One region of the Streptomyces sp. NBC_00576 genome, then DNA from elsewhere that is predicted to be linked to it. Evidence: riboswitches for the same ligand, from Rfam matches in the RefSeq annotation. Region 1 holds a riboswitch; the other holds the start of a gene.

Region 1 (5,464 bases):
CCGTAGTAACGGCGGCCGGGGTAGCCCTCGGCGTACTTGTTGGTGAGAACCGAGCCCTGGGCCTCCATGACGGCGACCGGAGCGAAGTTCTCCGAGGCGATCATCTCCAGGGTGGACTGCTGGCGGTTCAGCTCGGCGTCGACGGCGGCGGCGATGTCCGGGTCGAGCTCGTGCAGGGGAGTGTTCAGAAGCGACATGGGGCAGTACGTCCTTACGCCTGTCTTGAGCCTGGGTGTCTCAGCTGCCGGAGAACGCGGTGTACTCGTCCGCGGAGAGCAGGTCGCCCGGCTCGTCCGCCACGCGCACCTTGAAGAGCCAACCGCCCTCGAACGGGGCGGAGTTCACCAGCGACGGGTCGTTGGAGACGTCCTCGTTGACCTCGGTGACCTCACCGGAGACCGGGGAGTACAGATCGCTGACCGACTTGGTCGACTCCAGCTCGCCGCAGGTCTCGCCCGCGGTCACCGTGGCACCGACCTCGGGAAGCTGGACGTACACGACATCGCCGAGCGCGTTGGCCGCGTGCTCGGTGATACCGACCGTCGAGACGCCGTCCTCGGCGCCCGACAGCCACTCGTGCTCCTTGCTGTAGCGCAGCTGCTGGGGGTTGCTCATGGCCTGAATTCTCCTGTACGCGGGGGACTGGTCATGCATGGGGTACTACAGGGACTGCCCGTGAACAGGCAGGACACACGGGACAGCGGCTGCTCCTGCCGCCGGAGCGACAGCCAGGATCACTTCCGGCGCTTGTAGAACGGCAGCGCCACGACCTCGTACGGCTCGTGAGTGCCCCGGATGTCCACGCCGACCCCGGCCGTGCCCGGCGCCGAGTGTGCGGCGTCGACGTACGCCATCGCGATCGGCTTCCCGAGCGTGGGGGAGGGGGCGCCCGAGGTGACCTCGCCGATCACCTTGCCGCCGGCGACGACCGTGTACCCGGCGCGCGGGACGCGACGGCCCTCGGCGACCAGGCCGACGAGGACCCGAGGCGGCTCGTACGAAGCACGCTCGGCGGCCTCGCGCAGGGCCGCGCGGCCCACGAAGTCGCCCGCCTTGTCGAACTTGACGACCCGGCCGAGCCCGGCGTCGAAGGGGGTGAGGGCGGTGGTCAGCTCGTGCCCGTACAGCGGCATGCCCGCCTCCAGGCGCAGCGTGTCCCGGCAGGACAGACCACAGGGGACGAGTCCGACCGGCGTACCCGCGTCGGTCAGCGCCTGCCACACCTTCTCCGCGTCACCCGGCGCCACGAACAGCTCGAAGCCGTCCTCGCCGGTGTATCCGGTGCGCGCGACGAGGGCGGCGACACCGGCGACCGTGCCGGGCAGGCCCGCGTAGTACTTGAGGCCGTCGAGATCGGCGTCGGTGAGGGCGGCGAGGATGCCGGGGGCCTCCGGGCCCTGTACGGCGATCAGCGCGTAGGCGTCCCGGTCGTCGCGGACGAGTGCGTCGAAGCCGTCGGCGCGCTCGACGAGGGCGTCCAGTACGACCTGTGCGTTCCCGGCGTTGGCCACGACAAGGTATTCGGATTCCGCGAGTCGGTAGACGATCAGGTCGTCCAGGATGCCGCCGTCGGCCCGGCAGATCATGGTGTAGCGGGCGCGGCCCACGGCGACGGACCCGATGTTGCCGACGAGGGCGTAGTCGAGCAGGGAGGCCGCTTCCGCCCCCGACACGGTGATCTCGCCCATGTGGGAGAGGTCGAAGAGGCCGGCCTTCGTGCGTACGGCCAGATGCTCGTCGCGCTCGGAGCCGTACCGCAGAGGCATGTCCCAGCCGGCGAAGTCGGTCATGGTGGCGCCGAGCGAACGATGCAGGGCATCGAGCGCGGTCAGACGCAGAGGTGTGCTGCTCATCGGTAGTGCTCCCAGGGCATGACGGCGAGGTCGTTCCTCCCCATCTGTCATCGGAACCTGAGAGGTTCGCCATGAAGGACATGGCTTGCACCGTGGGTGGAGCCACTGGTCACGACGACCTGCGGCCCGCTTTTCAGATGTGCCTCGCCCGCGCGGTAACGGGGCCTGAGAGATTCAAGGGAGGGACTTGCTCCTTCGGCGCCCGGGTACCCAGAGGTGCCCGGAACTCTCCCGCGCGGATTCAAGCGGCCGGTATGCAGTTGGCGGGCACATCATCGCACGCATTCCTTCGGCACGGCAGGGGGACCCTTCACAGGGGGGACACAGCCCCGCCTGAGCGCACATATCCCCTGTAGCAGGCCTGTTGCAGTAAGGGGACCCAAACGAGAGACACCGCGTATTACCTTCTCTTTACACTCGACGGGGACGGTACTTCCCGACCCCATGGGAGGACCAACACGGTGAACAGGACCACGGCGTACGCGACGAACTCGGCCCTCGGACTGACCGACGCGCTGCCCAAGCAGCCGGCCGCCCCCGTCCGGGAGGAGTGCGCTGCGCGCCCGGAACCCGTGATCCGCGATCTGCGGGAGCGCTCGGGCCACAGCCCGCACGGCCTCACCTTCGGCGCCCGCGACCTCGTCGTGGTCACCGGCCTGCCCGGCAGCGGCAAGTCCACGCTGATGCGCCGGGCGGTGCGCGCCACCGGCATCGACTCCCAGAACACCCGCGACCACTGGGACGCCCGTACGCCCTCCTTCCTCCCCTACGCCGTCTACCGCCCCCTCGTCCGCCTCGCCCACTACGCCGGACTGCGCCGCGCCCTGCGGTCGGGCGCCGGAGTCGTCGTGCACGACTGCGGTACGCAGGCCTGGGTGCGCGGCTGGCTGGCCCGCGAGGCCCGCCGCCGGGGCGGCACCCTGCATCTGCTCCTCCTCGACGTCACCCCGGGCGAGGCCCTGGAGGGCCAGCGCGAACGCGGCCGGGGCGTCTCGCGGTACGCGTTCCTGCGCCACCGCCAGGCCGCGTCGCGGCTGCTGCGCTCCGTGGAGAAGGGGAACCTGCCGGAGGGCTGCGGCTCGGCGGTGCTGATCGACCGGGACGCGGCGGACACGCTGCGCAGGATCGACTTCGCAGACTGACCGCCGTATCTGCCGGGGCCGGTTAGGGTTTTGCTCATTAAGGGACTCCCCTTGAGGGACTCAGGACAGCGGTTCACAGCAGGCGGTAGGCAGATGGACATCCCGGCGGACTTCCCCCCGGACTTTCCCGGGGGCTTCCCCGCACCGGCACACCCCCATTCGCACGGCGGATGGCCCGGCAACGAGCTGGAGGAGGTGCTCTCGGCGTCCCTCGGCGTGCCCGGCGCGGGCGCCCGCCTCGTCGAGGTCCTCGGCCGCAGCTTCGTCTGGGTCCCCCTCCCCGCCGGCGGCGGCCCCTACTCCGGCCCCCTCGACCTGCCCACGCTCGACATCCAGGGCCAGGCGTATGTACCGGTCTTCAGCTCGGAGGAGCAGTTCCGGCAGGTCGTCGGCGCCCATGTGTCGTACACCGTGGCCCCCGCCGTCGAGTTCGCCCGCGGCCTGCCGCCCCAGGTCGGCATCGCCGTGAACCCGGACGGAGTGGTCGGCGTCCCCCTGCCCCCGCCGGCCGTCGCCGAACTCTGCCGCTCCGGCCGCACCGTCCTCGACGGCGTAGCCGGCGGCGGTCGCGTCCGCCTCTACGAGCCCAACTGGCAGGAGGAGCCGGTCGACTTCCTCACCGCCGCCTCGTCGGAGTTCGCGGGCACGGGCGTCGTACAGACGGCCCGCCGCTGCCTGGCGACCATAGAAACGGCCGCCCCCGTCATGTTCATAGGCGTCGAGCTCTCCCCCTGGGACCCGGTGGCCCGCACCATCCCCATGGACGCCCTGGGCAGGGCGCTGACCCGCGCGGCCTCGCCCTGGCCGGTGAACCTGGTCTTCCTGGACATAGCCCAGGACCCGGTGACCGACTGGTTGCGGGCAAAGGTCCGTCCCTTCTATCAACACGGGGGCTGAGAAGCGCCCCGAAGGGGCGCGGGGCTGTGGCATTCTGCGGCTGCGTCGAGCGGGCGCGGCCAGCCACAATGGGCCCGCAGCCGCCCGAGCACAGCAAGTCCCGAGCTCTTGGGCGGCCTTCCGCAGACCGTGGTGTCAGCGGCGCCGCTTAAGCTAAGAAACGCACAACTCGGTCAGGGTTACGAAGGGGCGATAATGGTGAGCGCGTCGGGCACGGCCGCGGCCGGTCAGGTCGAGCACATGCTGCGCCAAGTGACGCCCGGGCGTTACGACGCCTACGAGGCGCTCCTGCGCGCCCTCGCGACCCCCTCCTCCGGCCAGATCTGGATGCTGCTCTGGCACGGCCAGGCCGGCTCTCCCGACGCGCAGTACGGAAACATGCAGGTCGACGGGTACGGCTACGCGCCCTGCGTGACCTCCGCCCAGGAGCTGTCGGTCAGCGGCTGGAACAGGTCGTACGAAGTGGTCGACGGCCTCGACGTGGCCCGCACCCTCTATCCGGACCAGTACGGCCTGTGGCTCAACCCGCACTCCCCGGGCGGCGGCGTCGGCATCCCCTGGCTCGACCTGCGCAGGATCGCGACCGGCCTGGAGCGCCAGCCCGCCGGCCCCCTGCGACTGGCCGAACCCGGCATCGAGATCCCGCAGTTCTACGCCCTCCTCTCGCAGAACGCCCACCGCACCCCGGCGATCCGCTCCCTGCGCCGCGCCTGGGTGCAGCCGGCGCTCGGCGCGCCGTACCTCGCCATCGGGCTGGACGTGTACGACACCTCGCCGCCCGCCGTGGACTCGGTGCGCGCGATGATGCAGCAGTCGATCGGTGCGGTCCCCGAGGGGCTGCCGGTGTCGACGGTCGCCATGTCGGACGAGCAGGACCCGGTCGTCATGTGGCTGCGCGCGAACGCCCGCCCGTTCTACGACCGGGAGGCCCACGCGGTCGCCGCCCCGCCCCAGACCCCGCAGGCTCCGGCCGCGGGATACGGGTATCCGCCCGCGCGGGGACGTTACTGAGCACCCCCGGAGCATGGGCGCGTCACTCTACGGTGACCGCGCACAAGAATCACCGCGTTGTCTCCGCGCGTAGATCAAGGTGAAATAATCGACCTTACGAGTAATGTCCCCATTGGTGCCCGTCCGGCCCCCGTTACCCGGCGTTCGGATAACGGAATCCCCAGGACAGCATCACGGTTGCGCATCCATTCACCTCCAAGTCTGGTGACAGATCGCTGAACCGTTGAAGACTCCCGCAACAGGGGGTTGTTCTCCCCTGCGTACAACGGACTAATCACGCCGCTACCGCGGCAAGTGTGAGCCGGCTACCGCCGGTTGAGAGGGGTCCCTGCCAGATGACGGCACCACTGCACGAGCCGACCGCGGAAACGGCCCCGAGTGCGGCCGAGGAAGCGGCGTTGGCCGGCGCCGATGCGAAGGCCGTCCAGGGTCGTTCTCTGGGCCGGATCGCCTGGGAGCGGCTCAAGCGGGACAGGCTCGCACTCGCCGGCGGCATAGTGGTGGTCCTCCTGACCCTGATCGCGGTGTTCGCGCCGCTGATCGCCGGGCAGGACCCCGACG
Region 2 (5,464 bases), 6.3 Mb from region 1:
CGCCGAATTCCCGGCGACGGGGCACATTGCTCTTTCGCGCGGCATTACGCTCGTACGAGCCATTAAGGGGTTGCGACCTGTCCGGACTAGCCCTATCCGGCCACCAAGAACCACCCAAAGGGACAGCCCAGTTGGGCTGAACCGGCCGCCCGGGTGATGCGTCTTAAACCTGTGAGAAGCGGTGCGGCTAAATCCCTGCGGTTTGACGCCCGTGGGGCAACACTGGGTTCGAACCGATTTACACAACGGGGGGCGGCCATGAACAGTGCTTCGAGCCGCAGGACAGACACCACAGCCATCTCACACTCCACGACAGAGCGAAAGATCCCACCAATGTGCCAGCACCAGCCACCGTGCCCGACAGCTCACTCCACCGACCGGGAGTCCGCCCGCCTCATGGCGCACCACCCGGAACAGGGATGGAGCCTGCTGTGCAACGGCGTCCTCCTTTTCGAGGACACCGGTGAGCTCCTGCCCGACGGCCAGATCATCGCCCCGCACCGCCCGGCGGTGATGACGGCCGCCTGACGGCCGCGCACACGGACGAGGGCAGCCTCCCGACGTCAGGAGCGACTGCCCGAACAGCTGAACAGACGAAGAGGGGCCGGCCCGCAGAAACCTGCTGCGAACCGGCCCCGACGCATGTCCGAGGGTGATTACTCCTGGTAAGCGTCCAGCGGCGGACAGGAACAGACCAGGTTCCGGTCACCGAAGGCCTGGTCGATCCGGCGCACCGGCGGCCAGTACTTGTCGGCCGCCGAGACCCCGGCCGGGAAGACCGCCTCCTCGCGCGTGTAGGCGTGCGTCCACTCCCCGCCGAGCGTGGCGGCAGTGTGCGGCGCGTTCCGCAGCGGGTTGTCGTCGGCCGGCCAGTCGCCCGCGCCGACCTTCTCGACCTCGCCGCGAATGGCGATCATCGCCTCGCAGAACCGGTCCAGTTCGCCCAGGTCCTCGGACTCGGTCGGCTCGATCATCAGCGTCCCGGCCACCGGGAACGACATCGTCGGCGCGTGGAAGCCGTAGTCGATCAGCCGCTTCGCGATGTCGTCGACGCTCACTCCCGTCGCCTTGCTGATCGGCCGCAGATCGATGATGCACTCGTGCGCGACCAGCCCGCCAGGCCCGGTGTAGAGCACCGGGTAGTGCGGCTCCAGCCGCTTGGCGATGTAGTTGGCGCTCAGCACGGCCACCTGCGTGGCCCGCTTGAGCCCCTCGCCGCCCATCAGCCGGACGTACGCCCACGAGATCGGCAGAATGCCCGCCGAACCCCAGGGCGCCGCCGAGATCGGCCCCACACCGGTCTCGGGCCCCGCCGCGGGCTGCAGGGGGTGGTTGGGCAGATACGGCGCGAGGTGCTCCCGCACCCCCACCGGGCCCACCCCCGGGCCGCCGCCCCCGTGCGGGATGCAGAACGTCTTGTGCAGATTCAGATGCGAGACGTCCCCACCGAAGTGCCCCGGCTTGGCCAGCCCCACCAGCGCGTTGAGGTTGGCCCCGTCGACGTACACCTGCCCTCCGGCCTCGTGCACCTGGGCACAGATGTCGGCGACATGCTCCTCGAACACGCCGTGCGTGGACGGGTACGTGATCATCAGCACCGACAGCTCGTCCCGGTACTGCTCGATCTTCGCCCGCAGATCCTCGACGTCGATCTCACCGTCCCCGGCGGTCTTCACGACGACGACCTTCATGCCGGCCATGACAGCACTGGCCGCGTTGGTCCCGTGCGCGGACGACGGAATCAGACAGACGGTCCGCTGCTCGTCACCGTTGGCCCGGTGGTACCCGCGTACGGCCAGCAGCCCGGCCAGCTCGCCCTGCGAACCGGCGTTCGGCTGGAGCGACACCTTGTCGTACCCGGTGACCTCGGCGAGCTGCTCCTCCAGCTCCCGGATGAGCGTCAGATAGCCCTGAGCCTGCTCGGCGGGCGCGAAGGGGTGCAGCTGGCCGAACTCGGGCCAGGTGACCGGCTCCATCTCAGTGGTCGCGTTGAGCTTCATGGTGCAGGAGCCCAGCGGGATCATGCCGCGGTCGAGCGCGTAGTCACGGTCGGCGAGCCGGCGCAGATAGCGCAGCATCGAGGTCTCGGAGTGGTACTGGTGGAAGACGGGGTGGGTGAGGATCTCGTCGGTGCGCAGCAGCGCCTCCGGCAGCGTGTCCTCGGTGTCGGCGTCAAGCGCCTCGATGTCACCGTCGATCCCGAACGCCGTCCAGACGGCGCCCAGTTGGGCGCGTGTGGTGGTCTCGTCGCAGGAGACGGACAGCCGATCGGCGTCGACGAGGTGCACATTGACCCCGTGCTCGCGCGCGGCGGCCGCGATCTCGCCGGCCTTCCCGGTCACCCGCGCGGTGAGCGTGTCGAAGTAGGCCCCGTGGACGACCTCGACGCCCCCCGCCGTCAGCCCCGCGGCGAGGATAGTGGCGTACCGGTGGGTGCGCCGGGCGATGGTACGCAACCCCTCGGGCCCGTGGTGGACGGCGTACATGCCGGCCATCACGGCCAGCAGGACCTGGGCCGTACAGATGTTGCTGGTCGCCTTCTCGCGGCGGATGTGCTGCTCGCGCGTCTGCAGGGCGAGCCGGTAGGCCTTGTTCCCGTCCGCGTCCACGGAGACACCCACGAGCCGGCCCGGCAGGCTGCGCGCGAACTGCTCACGCACGGCCATGTATCCGGCGTGCGGCCCGCCGAAGCCCATCGGCACACCGAACCGCTGGGTCGTCCCGACCGCGATGTCCGCACCGAGCTCACCGGGCGAGGTGAGCAGCGTCAGGGCCAGCAGATCAGCGGCGACGGTGACCACGGCACCAAGCGCGTGCGCCTGCTCGACGACGGGCTTCAGGTCCCGGACGGCACCGGAGGCGCCCGGGTACTGAAGGAGCACACCGTTGATCTCACGCCCTGCGACGTCGTCCGGAATGCCCGCGCTCAGGTCGGCGACGACAACCTCGACGCCGGTCGGCTCGGCCCTCGTCTCGATCACGGCGATGGTCTGCGGCAGGGCGTCCGCGTCGACGAGGAAGAGCCCCTTCTTGTTCTTGCCCATACGCCGGGACAGCGCCATCGCCTCGGCGGCCGCCGTGCCCTCGTCGAGCAGCGAGGCACCGGAGGTGGGCAGCCCGGTGAGGTCGGCGACCATGGTCTGGAAGTTCAGCAGCGCTTCGAGGCGCCCCTGCGAGATCTCCGGCTGGTACGGCGTGTACGCGGTGTACCAGGCGGGGTTCTCCATCACGTTCCGCAGGATGACGGGCGGGGTGAAGGTCCCGTAGTACCCGAGCCCGATCATGGAACCCAGCACCTGGTTCCGGTCGGCCAGCGACCGCAGCTCGGCCAGCACCTCGGCCTCGGTGCGGGCGCCCGGCAGGTCGAGCGCGTCGGCGTTCCTGATCACATCCGGGACCGCGGCGGCGGTCAGCTCGTCGAGCGAGCCGTATCCGACCTGCGCGAGCATCTTGGCCCGGTCCTCGTGGTCGGGCCCGATATGACGCCGCTCGAAGGGCGTGCCCTGTTCGAGTACGGCGAGCGGAGTGCGGTGGACGGTCATTGCGGAGGCCTCCTGGTCGTCGCGACCTTCGAGGGGCACCACGGCGCGGGTGCCCGAACGGCCTCCCCCTCTGTCATCTCAACCTGAGAGCTTCACCGGGCCGCCAACACGCTGACGTCCCGGTTTTCACCGTCGGTGAGAGCGGAAGCCGTCGACACCCGCTCTTCTTTCCAGAGTGACCTCGTCCGTGCGGTACAGGGGCCTGAGAGATTCCGGGGAGGATTTGCTCCTTCGGCGCCTCCGAGGTTCCGGAGGACTCTCCCGCACAGGGTCAGCAGCCGTGGGCCAGCCTATCAGCGGGTCCACGCACAGACCTTCGAGTGGCCGCCTTCCCAGATGTACTCTTTTGTAGTGCTTACGGATGAGTTGCGATCATACGGAGGCGCCGTGCAGACCGACATCGATCCGCGCAACCTGATCGGCCGCAAGGCCTTCGACCGCAACGGCACAAAGATCGGCACGATCGACGAGATCTACCTCGACGACGCGACGGGAGTGCCGGAGTGGGCGGCCATACGGACAGGGCTGTTCAGCAGGGACGCCTTCGTGCCCTTGGAACCCAGCGAGCTGATCGACGGCACACTGCGCATCCCCTTCGAGCGGGCCCTGATCAAGGACGCTCCCGACTTCGGCGTGGGCCGCCACCTCTCCCCGGAGCAGGAACTCCAGCTCTACCACCACTACGGCCTCGACGTGGCTCCCCCTCCCCCGTTCCCGGACCACGACTTCGGCAGGCTGGCGGGCACGGACGACGCCTGATCCGACAACTCCTCATCCGGACCCTCAGGTCTTCGCGACGCAACGGCCACCAACGGCAGCGGGTCCGCCGGCTCCAGCGCGGGATCCTCGGTCCGGAACGTCCGCACCCGCCCCGGCTGCTCCGACTGCGGCGTCTCGAACCGGACGGTCACCCGCCCCAGCCCGCTCCCCTGCACCCACCCGTGCCCGAAGTCGGCATGCCGTACGTCGTGCCCGGTGGTCCAGTGCCGCTCGACGGGCTGCTCCTCCTGCCGCTCACCACCCTCGTGCTCGGCCGCCTCCGCCGGCTCAAGCGCCGCCGACTCCCCGGCGGCCTGCGCGAACAGATCCTCCTGCGTGAAGTCGGCGAGACCGCTGACCCCCACCCCGAGCAGCCGCACACCACCCGTCGTGTCAACCGCCTCCAGGAGACGGGCCGCCGCCTCCCGCACCACCCCGGGGTCGTCCGTGGGCCCCCGGAGCGTCTCGGACCGCGTCAGAGTGGAGAAGTCGTACCTCCGCACCTTGAGGACGATGGTCCGCCCGGACAGCCCGGCACCGCGCAGCCGCCGCACACACCGGTCCGCCAGCCGCTGCACCTCGGTCCCCACCCGGCCCCGGTCATGGATGTCCACGTCGTACGTGTCCTCGACCGACACGGACTTGGTCTCCCGCTCCGCCACCACGGGCCGCTCGTCGTGCGCCAGCGCCATCGCGTACAGCCCGTGCCCGTGGGCCTTCCCCAGCAGCCGTACGAGCTCGTCCTCTCCCGCCTCGGCCAGGTCATCGACCGTACTGATCCCGGCCCGCCGCAGATGGTCCCCGGTCGCCGGGCCGACCCCGGGCAGGGTCCGCACCGGCATCGGCCCGAGCAGCGCCCGCTCGGTCCCGGGTTCGATCACCACCAGCCCGTCCGGCTTGGCCTGCTCCGAGGCGATCTTCGCAAGCATCTTGCAGGCGGCCAGCCCCACCGACCCCGTGAGCCCCGTGACAGCCCGTATGTCCGCGCGCAGCTTGATCCCGGCCAGCCGCGCCGAGTCCTCGTCCCAGGCCGCCTGACCGGCCTCCAGATCGACGAACGCCTCGTCCAGGCTCAGCGGCTCCACCAGCGGCGACAGCGCGTGCAGGAGCCTCATGACCTGCTCGCTGATCGACCGGTAGAAAGCACCCCGGGGCACGAGATA

What was found. Region 1 has a riboswitch for glycine ahead of gcvT (glycine cleavage system aminomethyltransferase GcvT). Riboswitches for the same ligand answer to the same signal wherever they lie in the genome.
Region 2: linked by a shared signal. The riboswitch ahead of gcvP (aminomethyl-transferring glycine dehydrogenase) and the one ahead of gcvT (glycine cleavage system aminomethyltransferase GcvT) in region 1 are both predicted to bind glycine.

Annotation. Positions count from the first base shown of each region.
Region 1 is NZ_CP107780.1:3,089,096-3,094,559, reverse strand. It holds gene glyA (serine hydroxymethyltransferase) at 1-197, opposite strand, end outside; gene gcvH (glycine cleavage system protein GcvH) at 238-615, opposite strand; gene gcvT (glycine cleavage system aminomethyltransferase GcvT) at 735-1,853, opposite strand; glycine riboswitch at 1,888-1,996, opposite strand; glycine riboswitch at 1,997-2,097, opposite strand; gene OG734_RS12840 (AAA family ATPase) at 2,315-2,995, shown strand; gene OG734_RS12835 (enhanced serine sensitivity protein SseB) at 3,089-3,892, shown strand; gene OG734_RS12830 (enhanced serine sensitivity protein SseB C-terminal domain-containing protein) at 4,091-4,903, shown strand; gene OG734_RS12825 (ABC transporter permease) at 5,239-5,464, shown strand, end outside.
Region 2 is NZ_CP107780.1:9,414,100-9,419,563, reverse strand. It holds gene OG734_RS41110 (DUF5999 family protein) at 334-528, shown strand; gene gcvP (aminomethyl-transferring glycine dehydrogenase) at 657-3,542, opposite strand; glycine riboswitch at 3,723-3,816, opposite strand; gene OG734_RS41100 (PRC-barrel domain-containing protein) at 3,930-4,301, shown strand; gene OG734_RS41095 (DNA polymerase IV) at 4,223-5,464, opposite strand, start outside.